Regions from separate parts of the Glutamicibacter sp. MCAF14 genome, predicted to be linked through region 1. Evidence: riboswitches for the same ligand, from Rfam matches in the RefSeq annotation. Region 1 holds a riboswitch; each other region holds the start of a gene.
The links. Region 1 has a riboswitch for thiamine pyrophosphate ahead of AB4Y71_RS02685 (ECF transporter S component). Riboswitches for the same ligand answer to the same signal wherever they lie in the genome.

Region 2: linked by a shared signal. The riboswitch ahead of thiC (phosphomethylpyrimidine synthase ThiC) and the one ahead of AB4Y71_RS02685 (ECF transporter S component) in region 1 are both predicted to bind thiamine pyrophosphate.
Region 3: linked by a shared signal. The riboswitch ahead of thiM (hydroxyethylthiazole kinase) and the one ahead of AB4Y71_RS02685 (ECF transporter S component) in region 1 are both predicted to bind thiamine pyrophosphate.
Region 4: linked by a shared signal. The riboswitch ahead of thiO (glycine oxidase ThiO) and the one ahead of AB4Y71_RS02685 (ECF transporter S component) in region 1 are both predicted to bind thiamine pyrophosphate.

What each region holds. Positions count from the first base shown of each region.
Region 1 is NZ_JBFREO010000002.1:26,513-30,718, reverse strand. Features, by position in the region: gene AB4Y71_RS02690 (ATP-binding cassette domain-containing protein) at 1-909, opposite strand, end outside; gene AB4Y71_RS02685 (ECF transporter S component) at 906-1,514, opposite strand; TPP riboswitch at 1,579-1,699, opposite strand; gene AB4Y71_RS02680 (DUF4235 domain-containing protein) at 1,775-2,026, shown strand; gene mnhG (monovalent cation/H(+) antiporter subunit G) at 2,086-2,490, opposite strand; gene AB4Y71_RS02670 (monovalent cation/H+ antiporter complex subunit F) at 2,490-2,756, opposite strand; gene AB4Y71_RS02665 (Na+/H+ antiporter subunit E) at 2,759-3,385, opposite strand; gene AB4Y71_RS02660 (Na+/H+ antiporter subunit D) at 3,397-4,206, opposite strand, start outside.
Region 2 is NZ_JBFREO010000002.1:183,140-187,345, reverse strand. Features, by position in the region: gene AB4Y71_RS03405 (hypothetical protein) at 1-248, shown strand, start outside; tRNA gene AB4Y71_RS03400 (tRNA-Met) at 411-487, opposite strand; tRNA gene AB4Y71_RS03395 (tRNA-Thr) at 535-606, opposite strand; tRNA gene AB4Y71_RS03390 (tRNA-Thr) at 1,120-1,191, shown strand; TPP riboswitch at 1,392-1,499, shown strand; gene thiC (phosphomethylpyrimidine synthase ThiC) at 1,496-3,238, shown strand; gene AB4Y71_RS03380 (DEAD/DEAH box helicase) at 3,332-4,206, opposite strand, start outside.
Region 3 is NZ_JBFREO010000001.1:36,200-40,405, forward strand. Features, by position in the region: gene AB4Y71_RS00180 (hypothetical protein) at 1-1,388, shown strand, start outside; gene AB4Y71_RS00185 (GntR family transcriptional regulator) at 1,385-1,750, shown strand; TPP riboswitch at 1,788-1,882, shown strand; gene thiM (hydroxyethylthiazole kinase) at 1,872-2,666, shown strand; gene thiE (thiamine phosphate synthase) at 2,659-3,300, shown strand; gene thiD (bifunctional hydroxymethylpyrimidine kinase/phosphomethylpyrimidine kinase) at 3,297-4,206, shown strand, end outside.
Region 4 is NZ_JBFREO010000002.1:375,223-379,428, forward strand. Features, by position in the region: gene AB4Y71_RS04385 (mechanosensitive ion channel) at 48-1,268, shown strand; gene AB4Y71_RS04390 (GNAT family N-acetyltransferase) at 1,352-2,317, opposite strand; TPP riboswitch at 2,397-2,501, shown strand; gene thiO (glycine oxidase ThiO) at 2,499-3,611, shown strand; gene thiS (sulfur carrier protein ThiS) at 3,627-3,872, shown strand; gene AB4Y71_RS04405 (thiazole synthase) at 3,875-4,206, shown strand, end outside.

The DNA.
Region 1 (4,206 bases):
CTTCACGCGCACGTCGACTGCTTGGGTGCGCGGGGCGGCGGCACTGCGTGCAGAGACCAGCTGCCGCGCTTCAAGCAGCGTTGGACCTGGCTCGTTGGCTGCAGCGGCTACCTGTGGAAGGTATCCGGGGATCCACAGCCCGGCAGCCGCCAGCTCGTTGCGCACCGTGGCGTCCGTATAGAGCTGCTGGGGGTCCAGATCATGCGCGACTCCCCCACCAGGCTGCAGCACGATCACCCGGTCGACATGTTGCGCCCAGGCATCAAGACGATGCTCGACAATGATCAAGGTGGCCCCCGATATCCGGGCCGCGTTCAGTACCGCATCGCGCAATAGCTCGATGCTTTGCGGATCCACATTGGCAGTGGGCTCATCGAGCAGCATCACGCTTGGCTCCATGGCCAGAATGCCGGCCAGGGCCAACCGCTGCTTCTGCCCACCAGAGAGTTCCTGAGTTCGGTGATCATGAGCCAACGCGCCCAGCCCCACCGCGTTCAACGCTTCGGGGATGCGCTGGCGAATCACCTGCGGATCAATCCCGAGGTTCTCCGCACCAAAAGCCACATCATCAGCGACCCGGCTTTGCACCACCTGAGTTTCTGGATCCTGCTGCATCAGCCCCACCGGATGGGTGCGGCTGAAGGCATCGGACCCGTCTATGAGCAGACGCCCGGATACCTGCTCGGCCTCATCGGCTTCGAGCAATCCTGCCATGGCGTGCAACAGTGTCGATTTGCCGGCACCTGAAGGACCGACCAGCAGCACCTTTTCTCCGGCGTGGATCTGCAGATCCAACCCGGAGATAGCCGGCTGGTGCCGTTCGGTGTGCTGCCACCCGAAGCCTGTTGCGGTAATTGCCGCCCCACGCTGGGTTTTACTGGCGGCCCCGGAATTGGCAACGAAACTCATTTTGAGCTTTCCAAGTGCGCACGCCGGCTGGCCAGCGCGCTCAGTGCTCCAGTCTTGGCCAGGGCACGAGTGGCCAGCCAGGACAGCAGACCGGCAACAATCAGTCCGGAAACACCGGTGGCGATCACGTGGAAGATCTTCATCCCCGCGGTGTACTCAACGTAGTAGGCCATGATGTAGGCCTCGGAAAATCCAGCAAACAGCCCGGAGAGCAGGCCTGCCAGCAGTGCAACGCCCAGGTTCCATTTGCGGTAGCGGAATGCGGCGAAGACCAGTTCTGCACCCAAGCCCTGGACCGCTCCGGAGATCAGCACGGTCAAGCCATAGTGCGAGCCGAGCAACGCTTCAACGACAGCGGCCAGCAACTCGCAATAGATCGCGGCTCCTGGCTTGCGGATGATCAGCGCACCGAGCACCGCTGGGAATAGCCACATGCCGGTGAGCAGTGCGGTAGCTGGTGGGAATGCGGCAAAAGCCAGTGAGAACAGGCCATATCCGGCGCTCCATGCCCAGAAGATGACCCCTGAAGCTACTGCGATCACCGAGGCGACCACGATGTCAACTACACGCCAGCCGGTACGCTGCTTCGATACTGTTTCGTTCATTGTTACTCCTCCTGTGCAAGGAGGGGAGATGGACGGAATGAGGGCATGTTCCCATGCCTATCCGCATCCGAGATGCTCGACTTCCTTCGCCGGTACTAGCCGGGGCAGGTTCGAGGGTCTGCGATCTATCGCACTCTCAGCGTCTTGCGACTTTTAAAAAGTCTGACGCTCCCCTGTCGGAAAAAATACTGCTCCCCCACCATACCGCAGGTATGCTGGGCAGAGGAACGATAAGTCAAGACCTTGATCGTGAGGAAAAAATGGATAAAGTGCAGAAACTTGTCACCACCGGCATCACCGTTGGTGCAGGCATTCTCGGCGGCAAGCTAGTTGATTTCCTTTGGTTGAAGGCCACCGGCAGCAAAGCGCCACGCAAGGGCACTGACGAAGCAGCTGAAGCTTCATTCCGTAAGGCACTGGGCTTTGCCGTGGTCTCCGCTCTGGTGGCAGCGATCATGCAGACCGTTGCAGACCGCAGCGCCAACAAGGTTGTTGCCAAGTTCACTAAGTAGGCATCGGCATTAAGCCATGAAGCGGGAGCCGCGATATTTGCGTGGCTCCCGCTTTGCGTTTAATTCTGGTTTTCTCCGGGTTGGTCCTTGGTGATCGGAGTGGCTTCGGTTGGTGGAGTGGAATTGACCTTGTTCACGACCAGGCTCAACTCATCGGAGAAGAGTGTCTCCTTGGCCGCGTGCTTGGTGCGGTAGCCGGATCGGCCGATCATGTGGGCAGAAACAGGTGCGGTCAGCAGCTGCATTCCCCAGGCCAGGACCAGCACCGGGATCACCGCCCAGCTGCGCAGATGAATGGCCAGTCCGGCGAAGATCAGCAGGAAACCGAGCACCTGCGGCTTGGTCGCGGCATGCATGCGGGTGAGCATATCCGGGAAGGTCAGCAGGCCGATACCGGCAATCAAAGACATCAGGCAGCCCACGACCAGCAGTATCGCGACAAGAATATCGAGGAAGAGATCCATTAGGCGTTCCTCTGATCCGAAACGAAGCGCGAGACGGTCACAGAGCCGATGAAGCCGAGCATGCAGGCGGCCACCACGAACAACAGGTAGTCGGTGTGCTTGTGCAAAACCATTTCCAGGCACAGCGCGGCGGAGATGATCAGCAACATCACGTCCAGGGCCAGCACCCGGTCAAGAATCGACGGGCCTTTGGCCACGCGGACCAGGCAAGCTACGGCCCCAAGGCACAGCATGATGCCGCAGATCCAAATGACGATGTCCATCATGTCTATTCCTTCCTCGCAGCAAAGTCCGGTCCGCATTCATTCTTGATCGCTTCGTACTCATCCGGACTGCCGATGGCCATGATCAGCCGGCGCTCGATGTCGCGGATGGCCGCCCGGGCTTTCTCCACATCTGCCGGAGATTCAATGTCGATGTAGTGCAGGTACAGGGTCGATGAGCTGCGGTCCACGTCGATCACGAACGAACCCGGGATCAGCGTGAGCACGTGGCCCACGGTCATCACGATCAGATCCGAGCCGGTGCGCAGCGGCACCGCGATGATGGCGCTGTGCGTCTTCTTGCCGTTGGCGATGGCCAGCTTGGCCACGTGGAAGCTGGCCACGACCACTTGGCCCATGAACCAGATGAACAGCTTCAGGCAGTACCACAGGTTGATGCGTCCGGACAGGACCACCGGCGGCAGCGGGAAGAGGTTGACGATGACCAGCGCGATGACCGCGCCGAAGATCATGTTGCCCAGCGAGAAGTCCTGCCACAGGGCGCCCCAGACGAAGAGCAGCAACAGCAGCAGCGGCCATTCCTGCTTGAATGTCGCGCGGTGGCGCACACCGGAGGTATCCAGCGCATCATCGATACGCTGGTCGCGCGGTTCAAAATTCCTATTCGGCATCATCCCTCCAATCAGAGTGGCAAGATCGCAGTGATATAAGGTTCGCGGGCAATCAGTTCCACGGCCACGCGCTCACAGAATTCGAAGATCGGTCCGGCAAAGACGGTCAGCGCAATACCTGCAAGCACCAGCGAACCGGTGGCATAACGCATGCCCCACGGCAGGGATTCGGCTTCCAGGGACTTGGCCAGCTTCAAACCCAGTCGGGGGTTCTGCCCTCCTCCGGCCAGGGTCTCATCGGCCACCCGGGTCGCTTCGGCGACCAGCCCCTGGTTGGGAACTTCGGCATCAGCGGCACGGCGCCAGAACACCCGGGCCCACACGCGGATGATCGCCATCAAGGTCAGCAAGCTGGTGAGCAGCCCGGCACCGATCACGATCCAGGTCAGCGCATCAGCCTCTTGCGCGGCCGCATGAAGCAGCCCGAACTTGCCCAGGAACCCGGAGAACGGCGGGATGCCGCCCAGGTTGATGGCCGGAATGAAGAACAACAGCGAAAGCGCCGGGGAAAGCTTGGCCAGCGAACCGAGCCGGGTGACATTCGAACTGCCGGCACGGCGTTCGATCAGCCCGGCGACCATGAACAGCGAGGTCTGCACGATGATGTGGTGGCCCACGTAGTAGACGGTCGCGGCGATGGCCAGCGGCCCGCCCACGGCCACACCGAAGATCAGGTAGCCGATGTGGCTGGTGAGCGTAAAGGACAGCATGCGCTTGAAGTCCGTCTGCGCCAGCGCACCGAGGATACCAATGACCATGGTCAGCGCCGCCACCACCAGCAGTCCGGCGTTCACCGCACCACCCGGGAAGAGCAGGGTTTC
Region 2 (4,206 bases), 160 kb from region 1:
GCGAAATGGCAATCTTGACGTTGGCTCTCCTGGCAGCACTTCTCATCGTGGTATCCGATGAACCAATCTATGGCCTCTTGCTTGGCAGCTGGGCTTTGATGGGGTGGTTCTGGTTCCGCGACAAACAGCAAAAAGTCACTGTGGATGCCAGTGATCTTGACCCGAAAGATGTCAAAGCCTACCGGCAGCAGCACCGCGGCGCGACGATAAGCGATGCAGTCAACGCACTGGGCAAGCCAAAGCCATAAGAAGCGATCTTCACCTGCCAGGTGATTCACAAACGAATCACTTGGCAGGCAAGCAAGCAGGCGAAAAATTCAAGAATTCTCCAGACCTTACTTAGGGGCCCGATTTGTCCTGAGTGCCTGAAATCCAAAAAAGACCCACAGCAAAAGCTGCGGGTCTTCATTTGGTAGCGGCGCCGGGACTCGATCCCGGGACCTCACGATTATGAGTCGTGCGCTCTAACCAGCTGAGCTACGCCGCCACAAGTGAGAAGCAATCCAGTAGAAGCCAAGAAAGCTTCTCACTCAGAGCCCCCTGCCGGAATCGATCCGGCGACCTCGTTCTTACCAAGAACGCGCTCTACCACTGAGCTAAGGGGGCAACGAGTAAATACTCTACACGGATTTCCCAGCAAAGAAAAATCGGCCAACTCGCCCATAGGAATGGCCCATCCAAAACGAATAAGGCCTAGTCAGTGCTAATTTACATGCAGGGCCCATGCGACGTAGAACTATGAGTGGCACAAAAAGGGCTTGGGTGACGATGCTCACTTTGGTAATTCCCTGGGCTCACTAGCGCTTTTGCACTAGACCGCATGCCTCGAACGATGATCAGGTGACTTTGCCCAGCAACCGTCCTGACGCCCGACGGGAAACCCGTTCCCATCGGCAGCAAACCCCTGCACGAAGCCGCGGTGGGCGCCCGGAGCATCAAAGCAAGAAAAAGATCTTTTCTAAGATGCTGAATGCCTCAAATTCCTTTCACTACCCAGCTAATTTCACACTCGGGTATCTATGCACCAAACGCAACCTGAGTAGTGATGTTGTGACGTCAGCAACAAATTCTCAGCGGATTTTGCAAACCTTAAAAACCTGTGTAAAGTATTTACCTGTTGCCCCCTTAGCTCAGTGGTAGAGCGCGTTCTTGGTAAGAACGAGGTCGCCGGATCGATTCCGGCAGGGGGCTCGAAATAAGAGAGACAATCTGATTGCAGATTGTCTCTCTTTTCGTTTCCCCAAAAGTTTCTCCCACTACGCCCCACAGCAGCCTGTTTCCCAGCTGCCAGCGAGAGTGAAACCACTTCCCATCTTCTGGACCGCTGCTTCTTCACATCCATAATTTGTGCAGCGCTGCTGTCTTTTCTGGCAGAAATCGTGCTAAGTTGATCGCGACCACACGGGTGCCCTGGCAAGGGCTGAGATCGGACTATCGCCGTCCGCGACCGTTGAACCTGTCCGGGTAATGCCGGCGAAGGAAGTGAGTTTCCCCAGTGGAACAATTTGAACAGCACCTTGCCCACACCCTTGCCTACCGCGTGTCTGAGGGAATTTCCGTTCCCGTCACCCAGATCCAATTGGCTGGCTCCCCCAATGGCGAGCTAAATGAACCGTTGCAGGTGTATCGCACCAGCGGACCGGGAAGCGAACCCACCCAAGGATTGCAGCCTTTCCGCGAACCGTGGATCCTGGAACGCGGGGATGTGGAAACCTATGAGGGTCGAGAACGCAATCTGCACGATGACGGACGCTCTGCGGTTCGCAGAGGCACCGCCAGCGCAGAGTGGGCCGGACGCTCGGCGCCTCCGCGAAGGGCCGTCAGCGCAGCCCGTGTGACCCAGATGCACTATGCCCGGGCCGGGATCATCACCCCGGAAATGCGCTATGTTGCCATACGCGAAGAATGCGATGTCGAACTGGTGCGCAGCGAGCTTGCGGCCGGCCGGGCCATCATCCCGGCGAACATAAACCACCCGGAATCCGAGCCGATGATCATCGGCAAGGCCTTCTTGGTGAAAATCAATGCGAATATCGGCAATTCGGCGGTGACCAGCTCCATCGCCGAGGAAGTCTCCAAGCTGCAGTGGGCAGCCAAGTGGGGTGCGGACACGGTCATGGATCTGTCCACCGGAGATGACATCCACACCACCCGCGAGTGGATCATCCGCAATTCGCCGGTGCCCATCGGCACCGTGCCGATCTACCAGGCTCTGGAGAAGGTCAATGGCGAAGCTAATGAACTGACGTGGGAGATCTTCCGGGACACCGTCATTGAGCAGTGCGAGCAGGGCGTGGACTACATGACCATCCACGCCGGAGTGCTGCTGCGCTACATCCCGCTGACCGCCAACCGCGTCACCGGCATGGTCTCGCGCGGCGGGTCCATCATGGCAGGCTGGTGCTTGGCGCACCATCAGGAGAATTTCCTCTACACCCACTTCGATGAGCTGTGCGAGATCTTCGCGCAGTACGATGTGGCGTTCTCGCTGGGCGACGGGCTGCGCCCTGGTTCCATTGCGGATGCCAATGACGCCGCCCAGTTCGCCGAGCTGGACACCTTGGCAGAGCTGACCAAGCGCGCCTGGAAGTACGACGTTCAGGTGATGGTGGAAGGACCGGGGCATATCCCGTTCCACCTGGTGCGCGAGAATGTGGAGCGCCAGCAGGAACTGTGCGATGGGGCTCCGTTCTACACGCTGGGCCCGCTGGTCACCGATATCGCTCCGGGCTACGACCACATCACCAGCGCCATCGGCGCCACCGAGATCGCCCGCTACGGCACCGCGATGCTCTGCTACGTCACTCCCAAGGAGCATCTGGGACTGCCTAACCGGGATGATGTGAAAACCGGCGTCATCACCTACAAGATCGCCGCGCACGCCGCAGATCTGGCCAAGGGCCACCCTGGGGCCACGGCTCGCGATGATGCGTTGAGCAAGGCGCGCTTCGAGTTCCGCTGGCATGACCAGTTCGCGCTGTCCCTGGACCCGGTCACAGCCCAGGAATTCCATGACGAGACGCTGCCGGCCGAACCAGCCAAGACCGCGCATTTCTGCTCCATGTGCGGGCCGAAGTTCTGTTCCATGCGCATTTCCCAGGATATCCGTGACGAGTACGGATCCGCCGAGGCCCAAGCCGCGCTGGCCGGGATGGCGCAGAAGAGCAGGCAGTTCTTGGAAAGCGGCGGCACGGTCTACCTCGGGGACCAGATCCCGTTGGGAAGCCCGGCCCCGTAAGCGGGCTCCGGTTAACGGAAAACGCCCTCGGAGCAAGCTTCATGCTTGCCCCGAGGGCGTTATCTAATGCTGTTCAGCTAGTGTGCGACAGGCTTAGTAGTCGCGACGTCCACCGCTACGGCCCGAATCGCTGTAGCGATCCTTGCCGCCGCGTCCGCCGCCGCCGAAGCCGCCACGTCCGCCACCACGGCCACCGCCGAAGCCGCCACGTCCGCCGCCACTGCGACCGCCACCGAAGCCGCCGCCACGGCCGCCGCGGAAGCCACCGCGGTCGCCGTCGTCTTCACGACGTGGGCTGCGGCCATTGTCGAGCTCGAGCTCAATGGCTTCGCCGCCGATGCGGGTCTTGGACAGTGCACGCCACTGGTCCTTGGTCAGCTCGGCTGGCAGCTCGACCAGGGTGTGGTCCGAACGGATCTCGATGCCGCCGATTTCCGAAGAATCGAAGCCACCTTCGTTAGCCAGTGCGCCAACGATCGAGCCTGGCTGCACGCGGTTGCGGCGGCCAACGGCCAGACGGTACATGGCGTTGCCTTCAGCAGCGGTCTTGCGGGCACGTGGACCACGATCGCCACGCTCACCGCGTTCGCCGCCTCGCTCTGGGCGATCCATGCGGGCCTTCTTCGAAGGCGACATGACTGGTTCGGTCATCAGCAGCGGGCGACCGCCCTGAGCCATCAGAGCCAGCGCAGCTGCGATTTCCAGCTGATCCAGGTCTTCGTGCTCGGAAGCGAACTTCTCCACGATTTCGCGGAAGGTAGTCAGGTCCTGGCCGCTGATGGTCTTGTCGATGCGATCGGTGAACTTCTGGATACGGCGGTCGTTGACCGAATCCAGCGAAGGCAGCTGCATCTGGGTCACCGGCTGGCGGGTAGCCTTCTCGATGGCACGCAGCAAGTACTTCTCGCGTGGGGTCATGAACAAGATCGCGTCGCCCTTGCGGCCGGCACGGCCGGTACGGCCGATGC
Region 3 (4,206 bases), on a different contig from region 1:
CATTCTTCGCTTCAACCTCGTGGGACCTGTCCAGGACATGGAGCATTCCGGTTTCCGAACCGAATCCAAGTTCTGCCTTCATCGAGGCGCTCACCCCGGGAATCTGGGTTCCCTTGGTCTATATGATCGGCTTGTTCACCTGGCCCAAGGAATTGCAGCCGGTGCGCACCGCTTCGCTCGAAGCCCGCACCCTGGCCACCCCCTTCCCTAAGTCGCTCGGGATTTTTGTCGGGCTGCTGCTGCTGGCCGCCGTGGGGTCGTTATGGCCGGCTTCCACGGTCGAAGGACGCATCGGCGTCCCTGCCACTGAAATAACCTCCGTTGATTCGGGCGGATACTCCATGTACGAGTCGGGTATCGCAACGGACGGGCAACTATCGGGCCTCCAGATGCTCCCGATCTTCATCGTGGCTCTGGCGGGCATCGTCGTGGCCGCCGCCGTGGTTGCGGCGGCCATCTTGAGAAGGCGCCCCTTGGCCGGTATCACCAGCGAGGATAACCAGGCGCTGCGCACTGTCTGGCTTAACCGCTTGCTGCGCAATACCGGTATCGTGCTGCTGGCGTTCACCGTGTCGGTGCTCAACTATTCACAGGTCAATCTATTCACTGACCAGAACGCATTATTGAACTACAGCGCTCTTGCCGTGGGCCTCACCTTATTCTTCTGGGGACCGCGTTCAACATTGAAAGCTCATTCCGCTGCCAAGGCGCCGACCGCTTTTGGACGTCTGCGTGAACAGCTATTCGTTTTGCAATACTCCACTGCAACGCTGGCCTTGCTCGGCCTCGCAATCGGCTGGACCTTCTTGACTGTCACCGATGAAACCCAATGGCCCAGCGCCCAGCGCACCACGTGGATCCTCGCCCTCTTCACGGCAGCTGCGATGCTGTACCTTGGGCTGAATGCCTTGTACCTGGGCTACATGAATTGGGCATCTCGACAGGCGGCAGCCGCTGAAAAGCATTCGGCACCGCTGCCGTGGTGGTCCTACGCCTGTGCGGGCCTGCTGCTTGCCACCAGCACCTACTTCTTGCTTTATCCGCCCTTGGATTACCTATGGGGCTTCGCATCCCCGAGCAAGGTGATTGTTGCCGGGCTACTCCTCTTGCTGCTGGCCTCCCATGGTGGATTCACATGGCTTGCCCGCCGGGTAATTATTCCCTGGTGCGTCTCGGCTGCCGAAGAAATCTGGTACCGCAGGGTTCTGGAATTGCGTTCGATGCGGGTTACCGCCAGCGCAGTGGCGGCCATGCTGCTCATTGGCTATGGGTTCCCGGCAGGGTTGGGACTCTTTGCATTGCTGATCTTTGTTGTCCCAGCGGTAATTGTCCTTGAGCGCCCGGGCAGCGCCTTCGTGCCTTCGCCCCAACGGTCAAGTACTTCATGAGCTCGCAGATCAGAGTCGACCTCCAGGCAGCGACCCCTCCCTATGAGCAGATCCGCTCGCAGATTGCTTCATTGATTTCCCTAGGTGAGCTGGCTGCCGGGGCCAAGCTTCCGACCGTGCGTGCCCTGGCCACGGACCTCGGTGTTGCCGCCGGAACCGTGGCGCGCGCCTACAAGGAATTGGAAGCCGAAGGGCTGATCAGCTCACGGCGGCGTGCCGGCACGGTGGTCAATGAGCGTGCGCACTCGGTGGACCCTAGTGAGGATCTCTTGGCCGCAGTAGACCATCTCTGGGAATTGGCATCCGCCCAGCAGGTGGATGCCGCAACCCTCAAGGCCCTGGTGGCGCGGCGCGAACGTTAAAAACTTGTCGTGGACGCTCTAGGTGCGTACGCTCAAGGGCAGTGACACGGGGTGTCGGAGAAGCCGACTGAGATAAGACCCGTAGAACCTGATCTAGTTCACGCTAGCGGAGGGATGTCGCATGGCTTTACATGCCGTTGCCCTGAAATACCGGCAACAATCACCTTTGGTTTTCTGCCTGACCAATACCGTCGTATCCAACTTCACCGCCAATATGCTGCTCTCATCGGGCGCTTCACCGGCGATGACCGACCTGCCAGGCGAAGCCGGCCCTTTTGCAGAAGTTGCTTCGGCCGTGCTGGTGAACCTGGGTACGCCAACCACCGAACAGCTCACCGCCATGGATGAGGCCGTGCATTCGGCGAGCGCCGCAGGCACCCCGTGGGTCTTGGACCCGGTGGCCGTGGGAGCTTTGCCGGTACGCACCGACTTCGCCCGGCGCCTCGTGACCCAACGCCCTGCCCTGATTCGCGGCAACGCTTCGGAAATCCTGGCACTGGCCGGGAAGAGCTCCACCGGTCGCGGCGTAGATGCTCTGGATACTGTTTCCGCGGCCCTGGATGCTGGCCGCGAGCTTGCACAAGAGCATGGCTGCGTGGTGGCAATTTCCGGTGAATCCGACGCCATCATTGATGCCACGCGCACCGTACTGGTGCACACCAACGGCGTCGGCCTGACCCGGATGACCGGAGGAGGCTGCGCCTTGGGCGCTTTCTGCGCTGGCATGCTCGCGGTGCACGATGACCCATTCGAAGCCACCATCGCCGCCCACGGCTTCTATGGCCTAGCCGCCGAGAAGGCACTGGAGGCCAGCACCGGCCCGGGAAGCTTCGCCGTCGCATTCCTGGATGCACTGGCTGCTACCGAACCCGAAGAACTGCAGAACTTGAAGTACGAGGAAGTGAACCATGCATAACTACGGTGCCTACCTAGTTGCCAACACCGCCAGCTGCACCCCGCGCAGCACCCTGGAAGTCATCGAAGGCGCGGTCGCCGGAGGGATCGAATGGATCCAGCTTCGCGCCAAGGAAGAAAGCGCCCGGGAATTCTTCGAACTGTCCTGCGCGGCCGCCAAGCTCACCGAGGGCAAAGCCCAGCTGCTAATCAACGACCGGATCGACGTCTACCTCGCGGCACGGGCTGCCGGAGCCGCCGTGAACGGCATCCACATCGGGCAAAAGGATGTGCCGGTGGCGCTGGCCCGCCAGCTCATCGGCAACGGGATCCTCGGCTTGAGCGCTTCCACGGACGAGCAGCTGGCCCAGGCGAATGCGGACGCTTCGTTGATTGACTACCTGGGAGTCGGAGCCATCCGCGCCACTCCGACTAAAAAGGACCACCCCACGCCCCTGGGGCTTGAGGGCTTTGCCCGGGCCACCACCCTAACTCAATTACCCTGCGTCGCCATCGGCGCGCTGACCCAGGACGATGCCGCCGCGATCAGCGCCGGCGGCGGAGCGGGCATGGCCGTGGTTCGCGCCATCTGCAATGCCGAAGATCCGCAGCAGGCCAGCGCGCAGCTGGTGGCGGCATGGGAGGCGGCCAAGTGAATATCTTGTCCATTGCAGGCTCCGATCCTTCCGGCGGAGCGGGAATCCAGGCAGATTTGAAGGCCATTTCCGCCAACGGCGGCTATGGCATGTGCGTCATCACCGCACTGACCGCGCAGAACACCCACGGGGTTTCCGGCGTCCAGGCGGTCAGCGGCGACTTTGTCCTCGCGCAGCTTGAAGCCATTAGTACAGATATTCGCATCGACGCCATCAAGATCGGGATGCTCGCCAACTCCGAGGTCATCCGCGCAGTGACCAGCTGGCTGGAAACTATCAACGCCCCGGTAGTCCTGGACCCGGTCATGGTCGCCACCAGCGGGGACCGCCTGCTTGAGGATCATTCAGCCCTTGATTCGTTGCTGGACCGTGCCACGGTGATCACCCCGAACATCCTGGAGCTTGCCAGCTTGCTGGGCGAACCAGTGGCCAGCGCATGGGAGGAAGTTCTGTCCCAGGCCCAGCGCCTGGCGGCCAAGCACGATGCCCTGGTGCTGGCCAAGGGCGGGCATCTGGCCGGGGCACAGTGCCCCGATGCGCTGGTCTCAGCCAACGGCGTTCAGCTTGAGCTCAACGGCCCGCGCCATGCCACCAGCAATACCCACGGCACCGGCTGCACCCTCTCCAGCACCCTGGCTACCCGCTTTGCGGCCACCGGCGACTGGAGCATCGCCTTGGAACAGTCAAAGTCCTACCTTGACCGGGCCATTGCCGCAGCCGACCAATTGCAGGTGGGCAGCGGCCACGGACCGGTCAACCACTTCATCGGCTTCTTCGGTACGGCAGATCCCATGGGCCACTGGTGGGCCAAGATCCAGCACATCCGCGAGGATATCGACCAGCTGGATTTCATCACCCAGCTATCGCAGGGCACCTTGGAGCCAGAGGACTTCCACTACTACATCT
Region 4 (4,206 bases), 350 kb from region 1:
GGAACTTCATCGTAGGGTCGGATTGTCCCTACGTTGAAGGAGCAGCAATGCAGTCTGAGAACGTTTTAGGAAATATCGACTGGGCGTCGATGCTACAAAAGGTTGGCATCGCGCTAATCATCCTCATCATTACGTGGCTTGTTGCGCGCATAGTTCGTTGGGCTGCAGCCAAACTGGTGACTAGGGTGAAGTTCCTGCAAAAGCAGGGCAATGACGGAGAGCAGATAGGCCAATCCCTCGGCAAGGTTGCAGGGTTGATTGTCTGGCTCTTTGGCCTGGTAGCAATCTTGCAAGTCTTCGCACTATCTGAAGTCCTCTCGCCGGTGCAGGGTCTGCTCGGCGGCGTAATGGCCTTCATTCCAAACCTCATCGGTGCAGGCTTCATCTTCTTCATCGGCTACGTGATCGCAAATATCGTTCGCCAGCTATTGAAGACCGCGTTGGGAACCGTAGACTTCAGCAGCTTGGTCCGCAAAGTCACCCCGCGCGGCGAACCTGTAGATGGAGTCCAGTCACGCGAATCCCAAGCGAAGATCGTTGACATCATTTCCAACATCGTCTTCGCCTTGATCTTGCTGGTCGTGGCAATTTCGGCCCTGCAGGTACTGGGAATCGCGGCAATTTCGGATCCTGCTCAGCAGATGCTGCAGCTGGTCTTCACCGCAATCCCACAGGTCATTATGGCCTTGGCTCTGTTGGCAGTCGGTATCCTGATTGCCAAGTTCGTCGGTCAGTTGCTTGAAACCACTCTTCACGGTGTGGGTACCGACTCGGTCGTGGCCCAGTGGGGCATTGTTCCCGAAGGCAAGAGCGCATCGGGAATCATTGCCGGCATCGTCAAGATCGCTATCGTGCTGTTCTTCGGCGTGATGGCAGCTCAGATGCTGAACTTCCCAGCGATCACCAACATCCTCAACGAGATCCTGGCCCTGGGTGGCAAGATCATCTTCGGCGCAGCAATCATTGCCGCAGGTTTCGTCATCGCCAATGTCATCGGACGGTTCTTGGGTGACACCACCGCTTCAAAGATCATCCGCTACACAGCAATTGCGCTGTTCGTAGCGATGGGCCTGAAGTACATGGGTATCGCCGATTCGATCATCAACATGGCCTTCGGCGCAATTGTCATCGGTGCAGCACTGGCAGCAGCGCTGGCCTTTGGACTTGGCGGACGCGATGCAGCCGCACGCACGCTGACCAAGATGGAAGCAAGCAAGAACAACGACGGCCCGAATACGATGCCACCATCGTCAACCCCTGGTATCTAACTATCAATCACAGAACTTGAGGGACAGATAAAAAGCCACGGAATCCAATTTTGGATTCCGTGGCTTTTTTGAATTTCAGCACGCTACGGTTGCCTGCTCCACGGCAGCGCGTTCACTGCCGGTGCCGGGTCGGTGCGCAACCGAGCATAGGTATACACATCAATGCGATTGCCATCCACCAAGAACTTGCCCCGCTCGATTCCCTCACGCAGGAAACCATTGCTTTCGGCCACGTGCTTTGAACTGGGATTATTTGCCCGCAGTCCAAGCTCCAAGCGGTAGAGACCCAACTCGCCGAAAAGATAATCCACCAAACTCGCCACAGCACGGGTAGCCAGTGATCGGCCACGGTACTTCTGGTTCATCCAATACCAAACCCACGCGTTCTCATTGGAATGGTTCACCGTCCCGCACACCAAGCCAACCAACCGATCTTCGATGGTCACCGCCAGTGCCCGCTGGCGTTTCCTATCCTCAAGCAGCGCTTGGACATACGCGTGAGCTTTCTGCGGGGTATCGGCATCGCCTTGGCGCTTCATATCAGGGTTTGAAGAAAATGCCTCGAACACCGCTGCTGCATCAGATGGTTCAAGTGGACGCACACAAAATTCATCTCCTGCGCTCGCAGCCGCTTCAGCTTTTGGAGTAGAAGCAGGGATCTGTGCGCTGCTGGTGGTGCCCTGATGGAAGATCATCTGCCAGCGATCCTGCTCAAGGATCCACAGCGAACTGCGCTCGCTGCTCACCTCGGCATGCAAGTGCCAGCGTAAAAGCACCAGGTGCCCTGCCAGCTGCAACGCCACCGGGTTCGCCACCTTCAACGGGCCCGACTGTCGAATGGGTTCCATGGCCAGCTGGGCGATGATGCTCTCCCGGTCATAGTTCCGTCCGCTGGCTCCAACCTCGCGGAACCAAGGATGCAAGAGCCGCTTCAATTCCTCGACGCTGCTCCGGCGACTTGGATCCAGCAGTTCTTGCTCCAAGTCGATGATGACTTGGGCCAGCGAAGAATCAAGCCGAAGAGCTACAGGGAAGTCTTGAAAATCCATACCAGTAACTACATCACAGAAGATGACGGAACTAGTGGCAATAAAGTTCGACATTATGAGCTAGCTCATGCTTATAATCGCAGTAATCCGCGGGAGCCTGAATTGACCAGGCTGAGAGGGCACCGAGCCGACCGCTACACCTGATGCGGGTCATGCCGCCGTAGGAAGGAAGCGTGCCCTTGTGCATGTCAATATCGTTGGTGCCGGAATTATTGGCCTGGCTATCGCATTCGAACTCCAATCCCGAGCTCACACCGTCACGCTTATCGATCCGGGTCCGGGCCACGGCGCCAGCTATGCAGCGGCAGGAATGCTCGCTCCGGCAGCTGAAACCAATTGGGGCCACGGTGAGCTGCATCAGCTGCTCGCCGCATCGAATGCAGCCTATCCACAATTTATTGAACGCATAGAATCCGTGACCGGGCACCGGCCGGACTACCTGCAAAACTCCACGCTGGTTGTCGCTGCCGAGCCTGCTGACCGCGAAGCATTACATGAATTGGCAGAGCTGCAAGTATCCCTTGGACTGTGTGCGCAAAAGCTGTTGCCAAGCCAAGCACGAAAACTCGAACCGGCGTTGGCCGCCAATATCGCAGGCGCGGTCCTGTGCGAAGAAGACCATCAGGTCGACCCGCGCTCAGTTCTCAAGATCCTGCTGGCGCACCTGCGTCCGTCGCTCATTGAAGAATCCGTGCAGACGCTGCTCACTAAAGGGGAGCGGACCGTCGGGGTTCGCACCGTAACAGGCCGGATCCTCGAAGCTGACCAGACCATCCTTGCCACCGGGCTTGGCACGGTTCAAGGCCTCCCGCATCTTCCGCTGCGCCCGGTCTATGGAGATATCCTGCGGATCCAAGGACCTGCAGGACCTCCGCTGATTACCCGCACCATCCGCGGCATCGTGCACCGGGACAACGTGTACTTGGTCCCGAGAAAGGACGGCAGCCTGGTGCTTGGCGCCAGTGTCCGCGAAGATGCGCAACCGGCAGTGAACATCGGGGCCATGCACAACCTGCTGGACAATGCCCGCAAGCTGGTTCCCGGGATCAGCGAGTGCACCTTGAACGAAGCCACAGCCCGAGCCCGTCCAGCCACCCCGGATGACCGGCCGCTGATTGGCCGCCTTGATCCGGGCCTGGTTCTCAGCACCGGATATTCCCGCCACGGTGTCCTCTTGACCCCGTTGGGCGCCCGGATGACCACCGACCTCATCGATGGCGCAGAACCTGGGCAATTCGACTTGGCAGTGAACCCGCACCGCTTTGCTACGACAACTACTCTGAGCACTCATTGAATGGAGCACGCAGCTATGAAAACCATCGGCATCAACTTCAATTCCCAGCCAGTAGACCTGGCCGAAGGCACGACCCTGCGCGAACTGATCAGCACGAGCATCGGCAAGGAAATGGATGACAACTCGCTGGCAGTAGACGGCAGCAAGCTGGGAATCGCAGCCGCGGTCAATGGGGCCGTTGTCCCACGAAGCGCGTGGAATACCTGCCTGCTGGCCCAAGGGCACAGCGTTGAACTCGTTACCGCCGCCCAAGGAGGCTAAGCATGGAAACGCAAAACATCACCGAATTAGACAGCCAAACCGATCCCTTCCAGATCGCCGGGCGCACCCTGTCCTCCCGCTTGATCCTGGGCACCGGGGGAGCAACCTCGCTTGCCACCTTGGAAACCGCGCTGCAAGTCTCCGGCACCGAACTGACCACCGTGGCCATCCGCCACTTCTCGGCAGCCGGAGCCGGCAGCGTCTATGAACTCTTGCAGCGCAACAACGTGATCCCGCTGCCTAACACAGCCGGATGCTTTACCGCCCGTGATGCAATTCTGACCGCGCACCTGGCGCGTGAAGCATTGGAGACCAACTGGATCAAGCTCGAAGT